2 regions of the Flavobacterium sp. LK-23 genome follow, and region 1 is predicted to be linked to the other one. Evidence: riboswitches for the same ligand, from Rfam matches in the RefSeq annotation. Region 1 holds a riboswitch; the other holds the start of a gene.
What was found. Region 1 has a riboswitch for S-adenosylmethionine ahead of AC3Y25_RS00790 (homocysteine S-methyltransferase family protein). Riboswitches for the same ligand answer to the same signal wherever they lie in the genome.
Positions count from the first base shown of each region.

Region 2: another riboswitch for S-adenosylmethionine. It lies ahead of AC3Y25_RS06035 (redoxin domain-containing protein); the one in region 1 lies ahead of AC3Y25_RS00790 (homocysteine S-methyltransferase family protein).

Region 1 covers NZ_JBYUVT010000001.1:199,123-203,818, reverse strand. Annotated here, with positions in the region: gene cobA (uroporphyrinogen-III C-methyltransferase) at 1-111, shown strand, start outside; gene AC3Y25_RS00800 (precorrin-2 dehydrogenase/sirohydrochlorin ferrochelatase family protein) at 273-854, shown strand; gene AC3Y25_RS00795 (NAD(P)/FAD-dependent oxidoreductase) at 948-2,000, shown strand; SAM riboswitch class I at 2,511-2,627, shown strand; gene AC3Y25_RS00790 (homocysteine S-methyltransferase family protein) at 2,963-3,967, shown strand; gene AC3Y25_RS00785 (hypothetical protein) at 3,990-4,517, shown strand; gene AC3Y25_RS00780 (hypothetical protein) at 4,555-4,696, shown strand, end outside.
Region 2 covers NZ_JBYUVT010000003.1:84,449-89,144, reverse strand. Annotated here, with positions in the region: gene AC3Y25_RS06045 (PAS domain-containing sensor histidine kinase) at 1-1,774, shown strand, start outside; gene AC3Y25_RS06040 (response regulator) at 1,777-2,232, shown strand; SAM riboswitch class I at 2,449-2,549, shown strand; gene AC3Y25_RS06035 (redoxin domain-containing protein) at 2,789-3,781, shown strand; gene AC3Y25_RS06030 (aminotransferase class V-fold PLP-dependent enzyme) at 3,865-4,696, shown strand, end outside.

The sequences.
Region 1 (4,696 bases):
GAAAAAGAATTAGGTTCGCCAGCGATTATTGTTCTAGGAGAAGTTGTCCGTGAAAGCAATAAACTAAAAGGATTTTACGAAGAATTTCTATCAAAAGAAATCGCAAGATAACTTTAGAATTTAACCATTAAGAGCATAAAGTTAATAAAGCGATGCTTAATCTTTCTTAATAACTTAATGGTAAAAAGAAAATTAAGAAAAGTTCTTAATTTTTAAAAAGGTATATTAAAGAACAAAAAGGTATAATTTTGTTTAGATGAAATTAAATTAAAATGGAACAAAACGAATTATATCCAATATTTCTAAAGCTTCACAATTTAAATGTACTAATTGTAGGCGGAGGAAATGTAGGTCTGGAAAAGCTTTCTTTCTTGCTCAAGTCAAGTCCGAACGCAAATGTTGAGGTAGTGGCAAAAGAATTTCATTTAGAAATAAAAGTTCTGGCCGAAAAACATCCTTCGATTAAATTAACAGAATCGAAGTTTAAAAAGAAAATGCTCAAAAAACGTCACATGGTAATTGCCTGTACAGACGATTTGAAAGTAAATAAAAAGGTTTACGATTTGGCGAGAAAACGTTATTTGATTTGCAATATAGCCGATACACCAGATTTATGTGATTATTATTTGGGCGGAATCGTAACAAAGGGAAATGTAAAAATTGCCATTTCAACCAACGGAAAATCACCAACAACAGCCAAAAGGCTTCGGGAGTTTTTTGAAGAAGTAATTCCTGAGGATATCAACCAAATGGTTGAGAACCTTAACGAATATAGAAAAAACCTTAAAGGTAATTTTGAGGATAAAGTGAAACGAATGAATGAGATCACGGCTTCACTCAAAAACAAGGAGTAAAAACAGCATAGAAATGAATGATAAAAATCATTGTCAGTAGAATAAATTATTCGTTTCTTTGTATTATTAAGAATGATTATAAACAACAACATAATGATTAAAACTGATATACTTATAATTGGAGCAGGCCCAACAGGTTTATTTGCCGTTTTCGAGGCAGGACTATTAAAATTAAAATGCCACATTCTTGACGCTTTACCACAGCCAGGAGGACAACTTTCAGAGTTATATCCAAAAAAGCCAATTTATGATATTCCTGGATTTCCAGAAGTATTAGCCGGAGATTTAGTTGATGGTTTAATGGAGCAAATTAAACAATTTGAGCCAGGTTTTACATTAGGAGAACGTGCTGAAACCATCGATAAACAAGAAGATGGATCTTTTATTGTAACATCAAATAAAGGAACTAAATTCCACGCCCCAGTTATCGCAATCGCTGGAGGTTTGGGAAGTTTTGAGCCTCGTAAACCACTTATTGAAGATATCGAGTTTTATGAAGATAAAGGAGTAAAATACTTCATCAAAAATCCTGAGAAATTCAGAGATAAAAGAGTTGTAATTGCAGGGGGAGGAGATTCAGCATTAGACTGGAGTATTTTCTTGGCAAACGTAGCTTCAGAAGTAACTTTAATCCACAGAAGAAACGAATTTAGAGGAGCTTTAGATTCTGTAGAAAAAGTACAGGAATTAAAATCAGCTGGAAAAATCAAATTAATCACTCCAGCAGAAGTTATCGGAATCAATGGTGCTGAGCATGTTGAGTCATTAGACATCGAAGAAAACGGCGCACACCGTAAAATCGAATGCGATTATTTCATCCCGCTTTTCGGATTAACACCAAAATTAGGTCCAATTGGAGACTGGGGATTAGAAATTGAGAAAAATGCAATTAAAGTAAACAATGCATTAGATTACCAAACTAACATTCCGGGAATCTTCGCTATTGGAGACGTAAATACATACCCAGGAAAATTAAAGTTGATCCTTTGTGGTTTCCACGAAGCAACTTTAATGTGCCAGGCTGCATACGGAATCATCAATCCAGGTAAAAAATACGTATTGAAATATACAACAGTTTCAGGAGTAGACGGTTTCGACGGAACACGTAAAGAAGCTCCAAAAGCAGTTGTGAAAGCGATTGTTTAAGTTGCTAAGATTCTTAGTTTCTAAGACACTAAGATTTTATAAAAAAAAAGCTCAAACTTTTTTAAAGTTTGAGCTTTTTTTTATAAAACATATTCAAACATAGCCAGTGGTTTCAACCACTGGAACACAACGTATAGACACAACGCACAATCAATTTACATGATAACAAAACAAAACAGATTATCACAATACGTTTCCCGTGGTTGAAACCACGGGCTATATTAGAAAAACAGGTTTAGCTTTTTTATTAATCCCAGAGGGATGACATATTTATAGAAAAGAAATTATTCGTTTGGGCAAGAGCTCAGCGGAGCGAAATATATTTCGCTCCGCTGGAGCTCTTGTGTTGTGCTTGTCTTTTTTCTATAAATATTATGCTCCTCTGGAGCTAAATCACGTAAAAGATAAAAACTTAGAATCTCAGTATCTTAGCCTCTCAGCAACTTCAAAAAAAACATTTGCAAATAGAAACCCTATTTCATACCTTTGCACTGTTCTTAAAATTATTGTCAGTTATCACGAAAGGCGGAGGGATAGACCCGATGAAACCTTAGCAACCCTTTATCATAAAGAAGGTGCTAAATTCTACTTTATACGACATTTTCCAGTATTAAAGATAGATAACACAAATACATACTCGTATTTCTCAAAACTTTTCTCGATAACATATAATATTTACTGAAACAGATTCTGTATCAGGAGCGAATCATTGGCGCATTTTTGCAGTCAATAGTTCCCGCTTTTCGTTGCAATCATTTTGTCCGCCGCGGCGGACAAAATAATTTCCACTTCAATCGGGGCTAAGGAGCCAGCAATAGTGCACTTTTGGAATTAATGTGAAAAAAATATCCGAAGCAAACCTAACAGGTTTTTAAAACCTGTTAGGTTTAAACTTCACAATCATAATAAAAAAAACTTAGCATCTTAGAACCTTAGCGTCTTAGCAGCTAAAACAAAAAAACATGGCAATTACAATTCAAGAAGCAATAAAAAAGAATATCCTAATCCTAGATGGAGCAATGGGAACAATGTTGCAGCGCTATAATTTCTCCGAAGAAGATTTCAGAGGAGAGCGTTTCAAAGATTTCCCGCATCCGTTAAAAGGAAACAACGATTTACTATCCCTAACACAACCACAAGCAATCCGCGATGTTCATGCCGCTTATTACGAAGCTGGTGCTGACATTGTAGAAACCAATACTTTCTCTGGAACGACAATCGGTATGGCCGATTATCATATGGAAGATTTGGTTTACGAGTTAAACTACGAATCGGCAAAAATTGCAAGACAAGTAGCCGATGAGTTTACTGCAAAAAAACCGGAAAAACCACGTTTTGTAGCCGGTTCAATCGGACCGACAAACCGTACAGCAAGTATGTCTCCAGATGTAAACGATCCAGGTTACAGAGCCGTAACTTTTGACGATTTGCGAATTGCTTACAAACAACAAGCAGAAGCTTTAATGGATGGTGGATGCGATTTACTTTTAGTAGAAACGATTTTCGATACACTGAATGCAAAAGCAGCACTTTTCGCAATTGAAGAAGTAAAAGAAGAACGAAACATCGATATTCCAATCATGGTTTCGGGAACAATTACAGATGCGTCTGGAAGAACACTTTCTGGACAAACTGTAGAAGCGTTTTTGATTTCAGTTTCGCATATTCCGTTATTAAGTGTAGGATTCAATTGCGCTCTTGGGGCCGATTTGTTGAAACCATACTTAAAAACATTAGCACATAATACAAGTTTTAATGTTTCGGCGCATCCAAACGCAGGATTGCCAAACGCTTTTGGACAATATGATGAAACGCCAGAACAAACTCAGGCTTTCATTAAAGAATATTTAGATGATAATTTAATCAATATTATTGGCGGTTGTTGTGGTACAACTCCAGATCATATTAGATTAATGGCTGAAGTTGCGAAGGATTATAAGCCTAGAGTGGCACCAGTAACTGTATAGTCTAATTTTTGAAATATTAAATATGAAATTTAAATATCTGGTTTTATTAGTTTTTCTTTCAACTTTACTTACGCAATGTGCTTCGTCAGCAAGCATCGAAGGAATGACAGTTAAAGATTATAAAGCCGAAAAGAAAATTGGAGATAAAATTTTCATTAAGTCTGTTACAGGCGGAAAAAAAACAAATCCTTTATGGACATCTAAGATTTCTAATGAAAATTTTGGAGAAGCATTTAAAAAATCTGTTATTGAATCGGAAGTATTTTCGAAAATAGATTCGATTGCAAATGATGAGAATTGGGTTCTTGAAATTAATTTGATTTCTGTTGATCAACCTTTTTTTGGTATGACCTTTACGGTCAAAACTACAATAGAATATAAATTGTATTATCAAAATAAATTGAGGTTCAGCAAGAATATTAAACAATCTGGAAGTGCTACAACATCAGATGCCATTTTAGGAGTAAAAAGGTTGCGATTAGCGAACGAAGTGTCGGCAAAAAATAATATAAATGAGTTACTCCGATCTTTAAACGAAATTTCTTTATAGATAATAATTTTAAATGCTTAAATGAAGAACTTATTGAATGAAGCAATTACGAATAATAGTATCAGTATTTGTCCTTTTTGGTTTGCTTGGTTTCGGAAGTAAGAAAAAAGAGAAGCCATCTGATTTTTATTTTGTAATTAACGATGGTAGATGTGATGCTTATAATTCTCAAAACAGTA
Region 2 (4,696 bases), on a different contig from region 1:
AATGATTGGTCGCGGCGCAGAAATTATCGGCATGCGACTGATTGATGTTTTGCCAGAACTCGAAGGGCAATATGTTTGGGAGCAAGTTTTAAAGGTTTATAATGAAGGAATTCCTTTTGATCAAAGTGAAGTTTTGGTGCCGCACAATCGTACAGGCGAATTAAAAGACTATTATTATAATTTGGCTTATCGTCCGTTAATTGAAGATGGAGAGATAACTGGAATGATACAAGTAGCAGTTGAGGTTACGCAACAAGTTGTGGCGCGTCAAAAAATGGAAGAGAGTGAAAGCCGCTTCCGTGCTTTAGTCAACGCATCATCCGATTTGGTTTATCGAATGGATGCCGATTGGATGATTATGCAAGATCTGGAAGGAGACGGACGTTTGGCCAATCAAAGAGAACGTGGTGTCAATTGGTTGGATAAATTTATTCATGCTAGCGATTTGCAGATGGCTGTACATCTTATTTCTAAATCGATAGTAGAAAAATCCATTTTTGAAATGGAGCATAGGGTTATAAATAAAGACGATTCTGTTAGATGGGTTTTCTCTAGAGTGGTCCCGATATTAGACGATCAAGAAAAGATTATTGAATGGTTTGGAGCATCGAGCGATATTACTTCGCAGAAAGAACTTCAAAATGTTATTGCAGAAAGTGGAGAACGATTTAGACAGCTTGCAGATTTGGTTCCTCAAATTATTTGGACTGCCAATTCAGAAGGTTTTGTTGATTATTACAATAGCCGCTGGTACGAATACACGGGTTACATAGAAGATGAATTTGGAGATCCAAGCTGGATTTCAAAATTACATGCAGACGATGTTTATCTAGTGTCAAAAATGTGGTACGAAAGTGTTCATGCCGGAGTTCCTTATCAGACTGAATTTCGCTTAAAAAATGCCCATACGGGAGAATACCGCTGGTTTTTAAGTAAAGCGCTTCCTATTAGAGATAAAGAAGGCATCATTACCAATTGGTTTGGTACCTGTACAGATATTCACGAACAAAAGTCGATTACTGAAAAACTTGAGATTTTGGTAAAAGATCGTACTAAAGAACTGCAAAGATCTAACGACGATTTACAGCAGTTTGCGCATGTTGCTTCGCATGATTTAAAAGAACCGGTTCGGAAGATAAAAACTTTTTTAAGCCGTCTAGAAGATCATATGTCAGGACAGTTTGATGAATCTTCATCAAAATATATTGAAAGAATTCATGTCGCGGCAGATCGAATGTTTAATATGATTGATGGTGTATTAGCCTATTCGAAAATGAATGCCGATTCGCAAAAAACAACAATAGTCGATTTAAATGAAGTTATTAAAAATATAGAAACCGATCTTGAAATTGCGCTTCAAAATACAAATGGCACCATTTATTTTGAAGAACTTCCCGTTATAGAAGGCGCTTCTGTATTGTTGTATCAGCTGTTTTATAATCTTATTAATAATTCTATTAAATTTGCTAAAGAAGATACTCCGCCAGAAATACGTATTACAGCAACAGAACAAATTGAAGAAGGCAACAGAATTGCGATTATTACAGTAGAAGATAACGGAATTGGTTTTGATCTTGATCAAACAAGACGAATTTTTGAAACTTTTACACGTTTAAATTCTAAGGATCGTTATGAAGGAACGGGGTTAGGTTTGTCGCTTTGTAAAAAAATAGCCGAACGTCACGGCGGAAGTATTACGGCCACAGGAATTGCTAATAAAGGAGCCATTTTTATTATAACATTGCCAATTGAGCAAAAAGTAAAACACATTTAAATATGCAAGAAAAGATGATTTTATTGGCTGATGACGATCAGGATGATGCAGAAATGTTTTGCGAAGCATTGGCAGAAATAGATGAAAGTATTGTTTGCTATTGTTCAGAAAATGGTAGCGGTGTGATAAATACGCTGAAAAATCAGGAGAAGATTCCAGAAATTGTTTTTCTAGATTTAAATATGCCAGTTATGAACGGCTGGGAATGTCTGAAGCAATTAAAATCGGAAGAACGTTATAAAGATATTCCTGTAATTATGATTTCTACTTCTTCGTACAGAAATGATATGGATACGGCTGCCAATCTTGGAGCAGTCTGCTATTTTGTAAAACCAAATAATTTTGACGACTTAAAACAGGTTTTGAGATTAATTACTTCAAACCTTGAAAATGGGCTAAAAGAAGCTTTTTCAAATCTTGAAAATAATAAATATTTACATGTCTTTTGTGCAGAATGAAACTGTGTTTTCTTTTTTTGAAAAGTAAAACGTATGAATTTATTTTATAAAAAAAGCATTTGCCAAAAAGTATATTTTGTTTTAATGTGTTGATTTTTAAAATTTTAAATTGTACTAAATGATCTTTTTAATAAAAAAAGTAAAAAAAAGCATTTTAAACTTGACTAATTCGGTAGAATTAATATATATTTGTATCACAGAAAATTTATATAATGATACTTATCCAGAAAGACTGAGGGAATAGGCCCATTGAAGTCTTAGCAACCTGTTGCCGAATAAGGTGCTAAATCCTTCCGCTGTGTGCGGGTAGATAAGAAAGATTTCTCCGTAAATCTGTTTAAGATCATCCAATTTAAAATCTTTATTATGAAAGCAGAATACATTTTGTACGCTAGTTATGAACTCTTGAATTCCATTTTTGAAGAAAACAGTTTTGCTTTTTTCTGAAGGCTTAAAGACTAGTTTCTCTCCAATTTCTTTTATAAACAACAATAACGCTAATGATTTTTTTCATTGGCCTGAAATTCTTTTGTCTAATCTTAAAACTAAAAATAAAATGAAAAAAATACTATTAGGTTTTGCTTTGCTTTTTGGAGCTTTTCAAACTCAAGCGCAGGAAAATAATTTACAATTAAAAGGGACTGTTGTCGATACAGTGGCGCAATATGTTTACCTGCAAAAGTTTCACAATAAAATGTTTACTACAATTGATTCGGCAAAAGTAAAAGATGGAAATTTTAGTTTTAAAACAAAAGTAAAAACACCAGAATTATATGGATTGAGCGTCAATACAGAAAGTTCGCCCTTGTATGTTTTTCTTGAAAAAGACCCAATTACAGTAAAACTGAGTCCGAAGAAATATTATACCGCTTCTGTAGTTGAAGGTTCGGCTTCTCAAGATTTGTTCGAAATCTATAAAAAGAGCAAAGATGTAGAAATCAGCAAATTCATAACCGAACAGCCAAAATCTATTGTTTCAGCTTATGTGTTGTACAGAAATTGGTCTTATAGATTAACGCCAGAGCAGATTACACAAAATATTGCTTTGTTGGATAAAAGTCTTCAAAATACCACTTACGTAAAAGAATTAAAAGAACTGGCTATTGTTTTAGATGGATTAGCGGTAGGTAAAAAAGCCCCTGATTTTACAGCCAATGATCCTGACGGAAAGCCAGTTCGACTTTATGATAATTTAAAAGGCGGGTATACTCTAGTTGATTTTTGGGCTTCATGGTGCGGACCATGCCGAAGAGAGAACCCAAATATTGTAGCAGCTTACAAAGAATTTCATGATAAAGGATTCAACATTGTAGGGATTTCTCTAGATAAAAAGAAAGAAAACTGGGTTAAAGGAATTCAAGATGATAATTTAACCTGGACACACGTTTCTGATTTGCTTTTCTGGAACAGTGCTGTTGCTAAATTATATGGTGTAAGAGCTATTCCAGGAAATTATTTAGTGGATTCTAAAGGAATAATCGTTGCGAAAAACCTGCACGGAGAAGAATTACAAGCTACACTAAAAACGCTTTTAGAAAATAAAATTTAATAAAGAACACGCAATCTTGTCATTCCTCGAAATGACAAAAATTGAGAAAGAATACATATTAGTTAATTTAAAATGATAAGGAAATGAATGCGATTGAGCCAACAACAAAACCAACAGAGCCTGAATGTTACTTTTCTAAATTTAGAGAAAATACAGTAGGAATTGATCATACTTTCGAATCGGTTTACGGAGAACAAAATTTAGTGTACGCAGACTGGGTTGCCAGCGGAAGATTATACCATCCGATCGAAGATATAATGCTCAATAAAATTGGTCCAATGATTGCCAATACGCATTCACTTTCAAGTCAGACAGGAAAAACCTCTACTTATGCCTATCAGCATGCAAGGGATATTATTAAAAAATCGGTTAATGCCAATGATTCGGATGTTTTGGTAACGACAGGAAGCGGTATGACAGCAGCTTTATCAAAACTGCAACGCATTATGGCACTTCGAACAAAATCGGAAGAAGATAGACCTGTGGTTTTTATTACGCACATGGAACATCATTCTAATCAAGTTTCGTGGTATGAAACCAATGCTGAGGTAGTTATTCTTCCGCCTGATGAGAACAATTTAGTCGACCCAAATGTTCTTGCTGAAGCAATTAAAAAATATGCAGACAGAAGTTTAAAAATAGGTTCGTTTACGGCTTGTTCGAATGTTACGGGAATTATTACGCCTTATCACGAATTAGCCAAAATCATGCACCAAAACGGCGGACTTTGTTTTGTGGATTTTGCAGCTTCGGCACCTTACGTCCAAATCGATATGCATCCAAAAGATCCAGAAGAACAATTGGACGCGATTTTCTTTTCACCGCATAAATTTTTAGGAGGACCTGGAACTTGCGGTATTTTGGTTTTCAATGAAAAATTATACCAATCTGATTTTCCAGATAATCCTGGCGGAG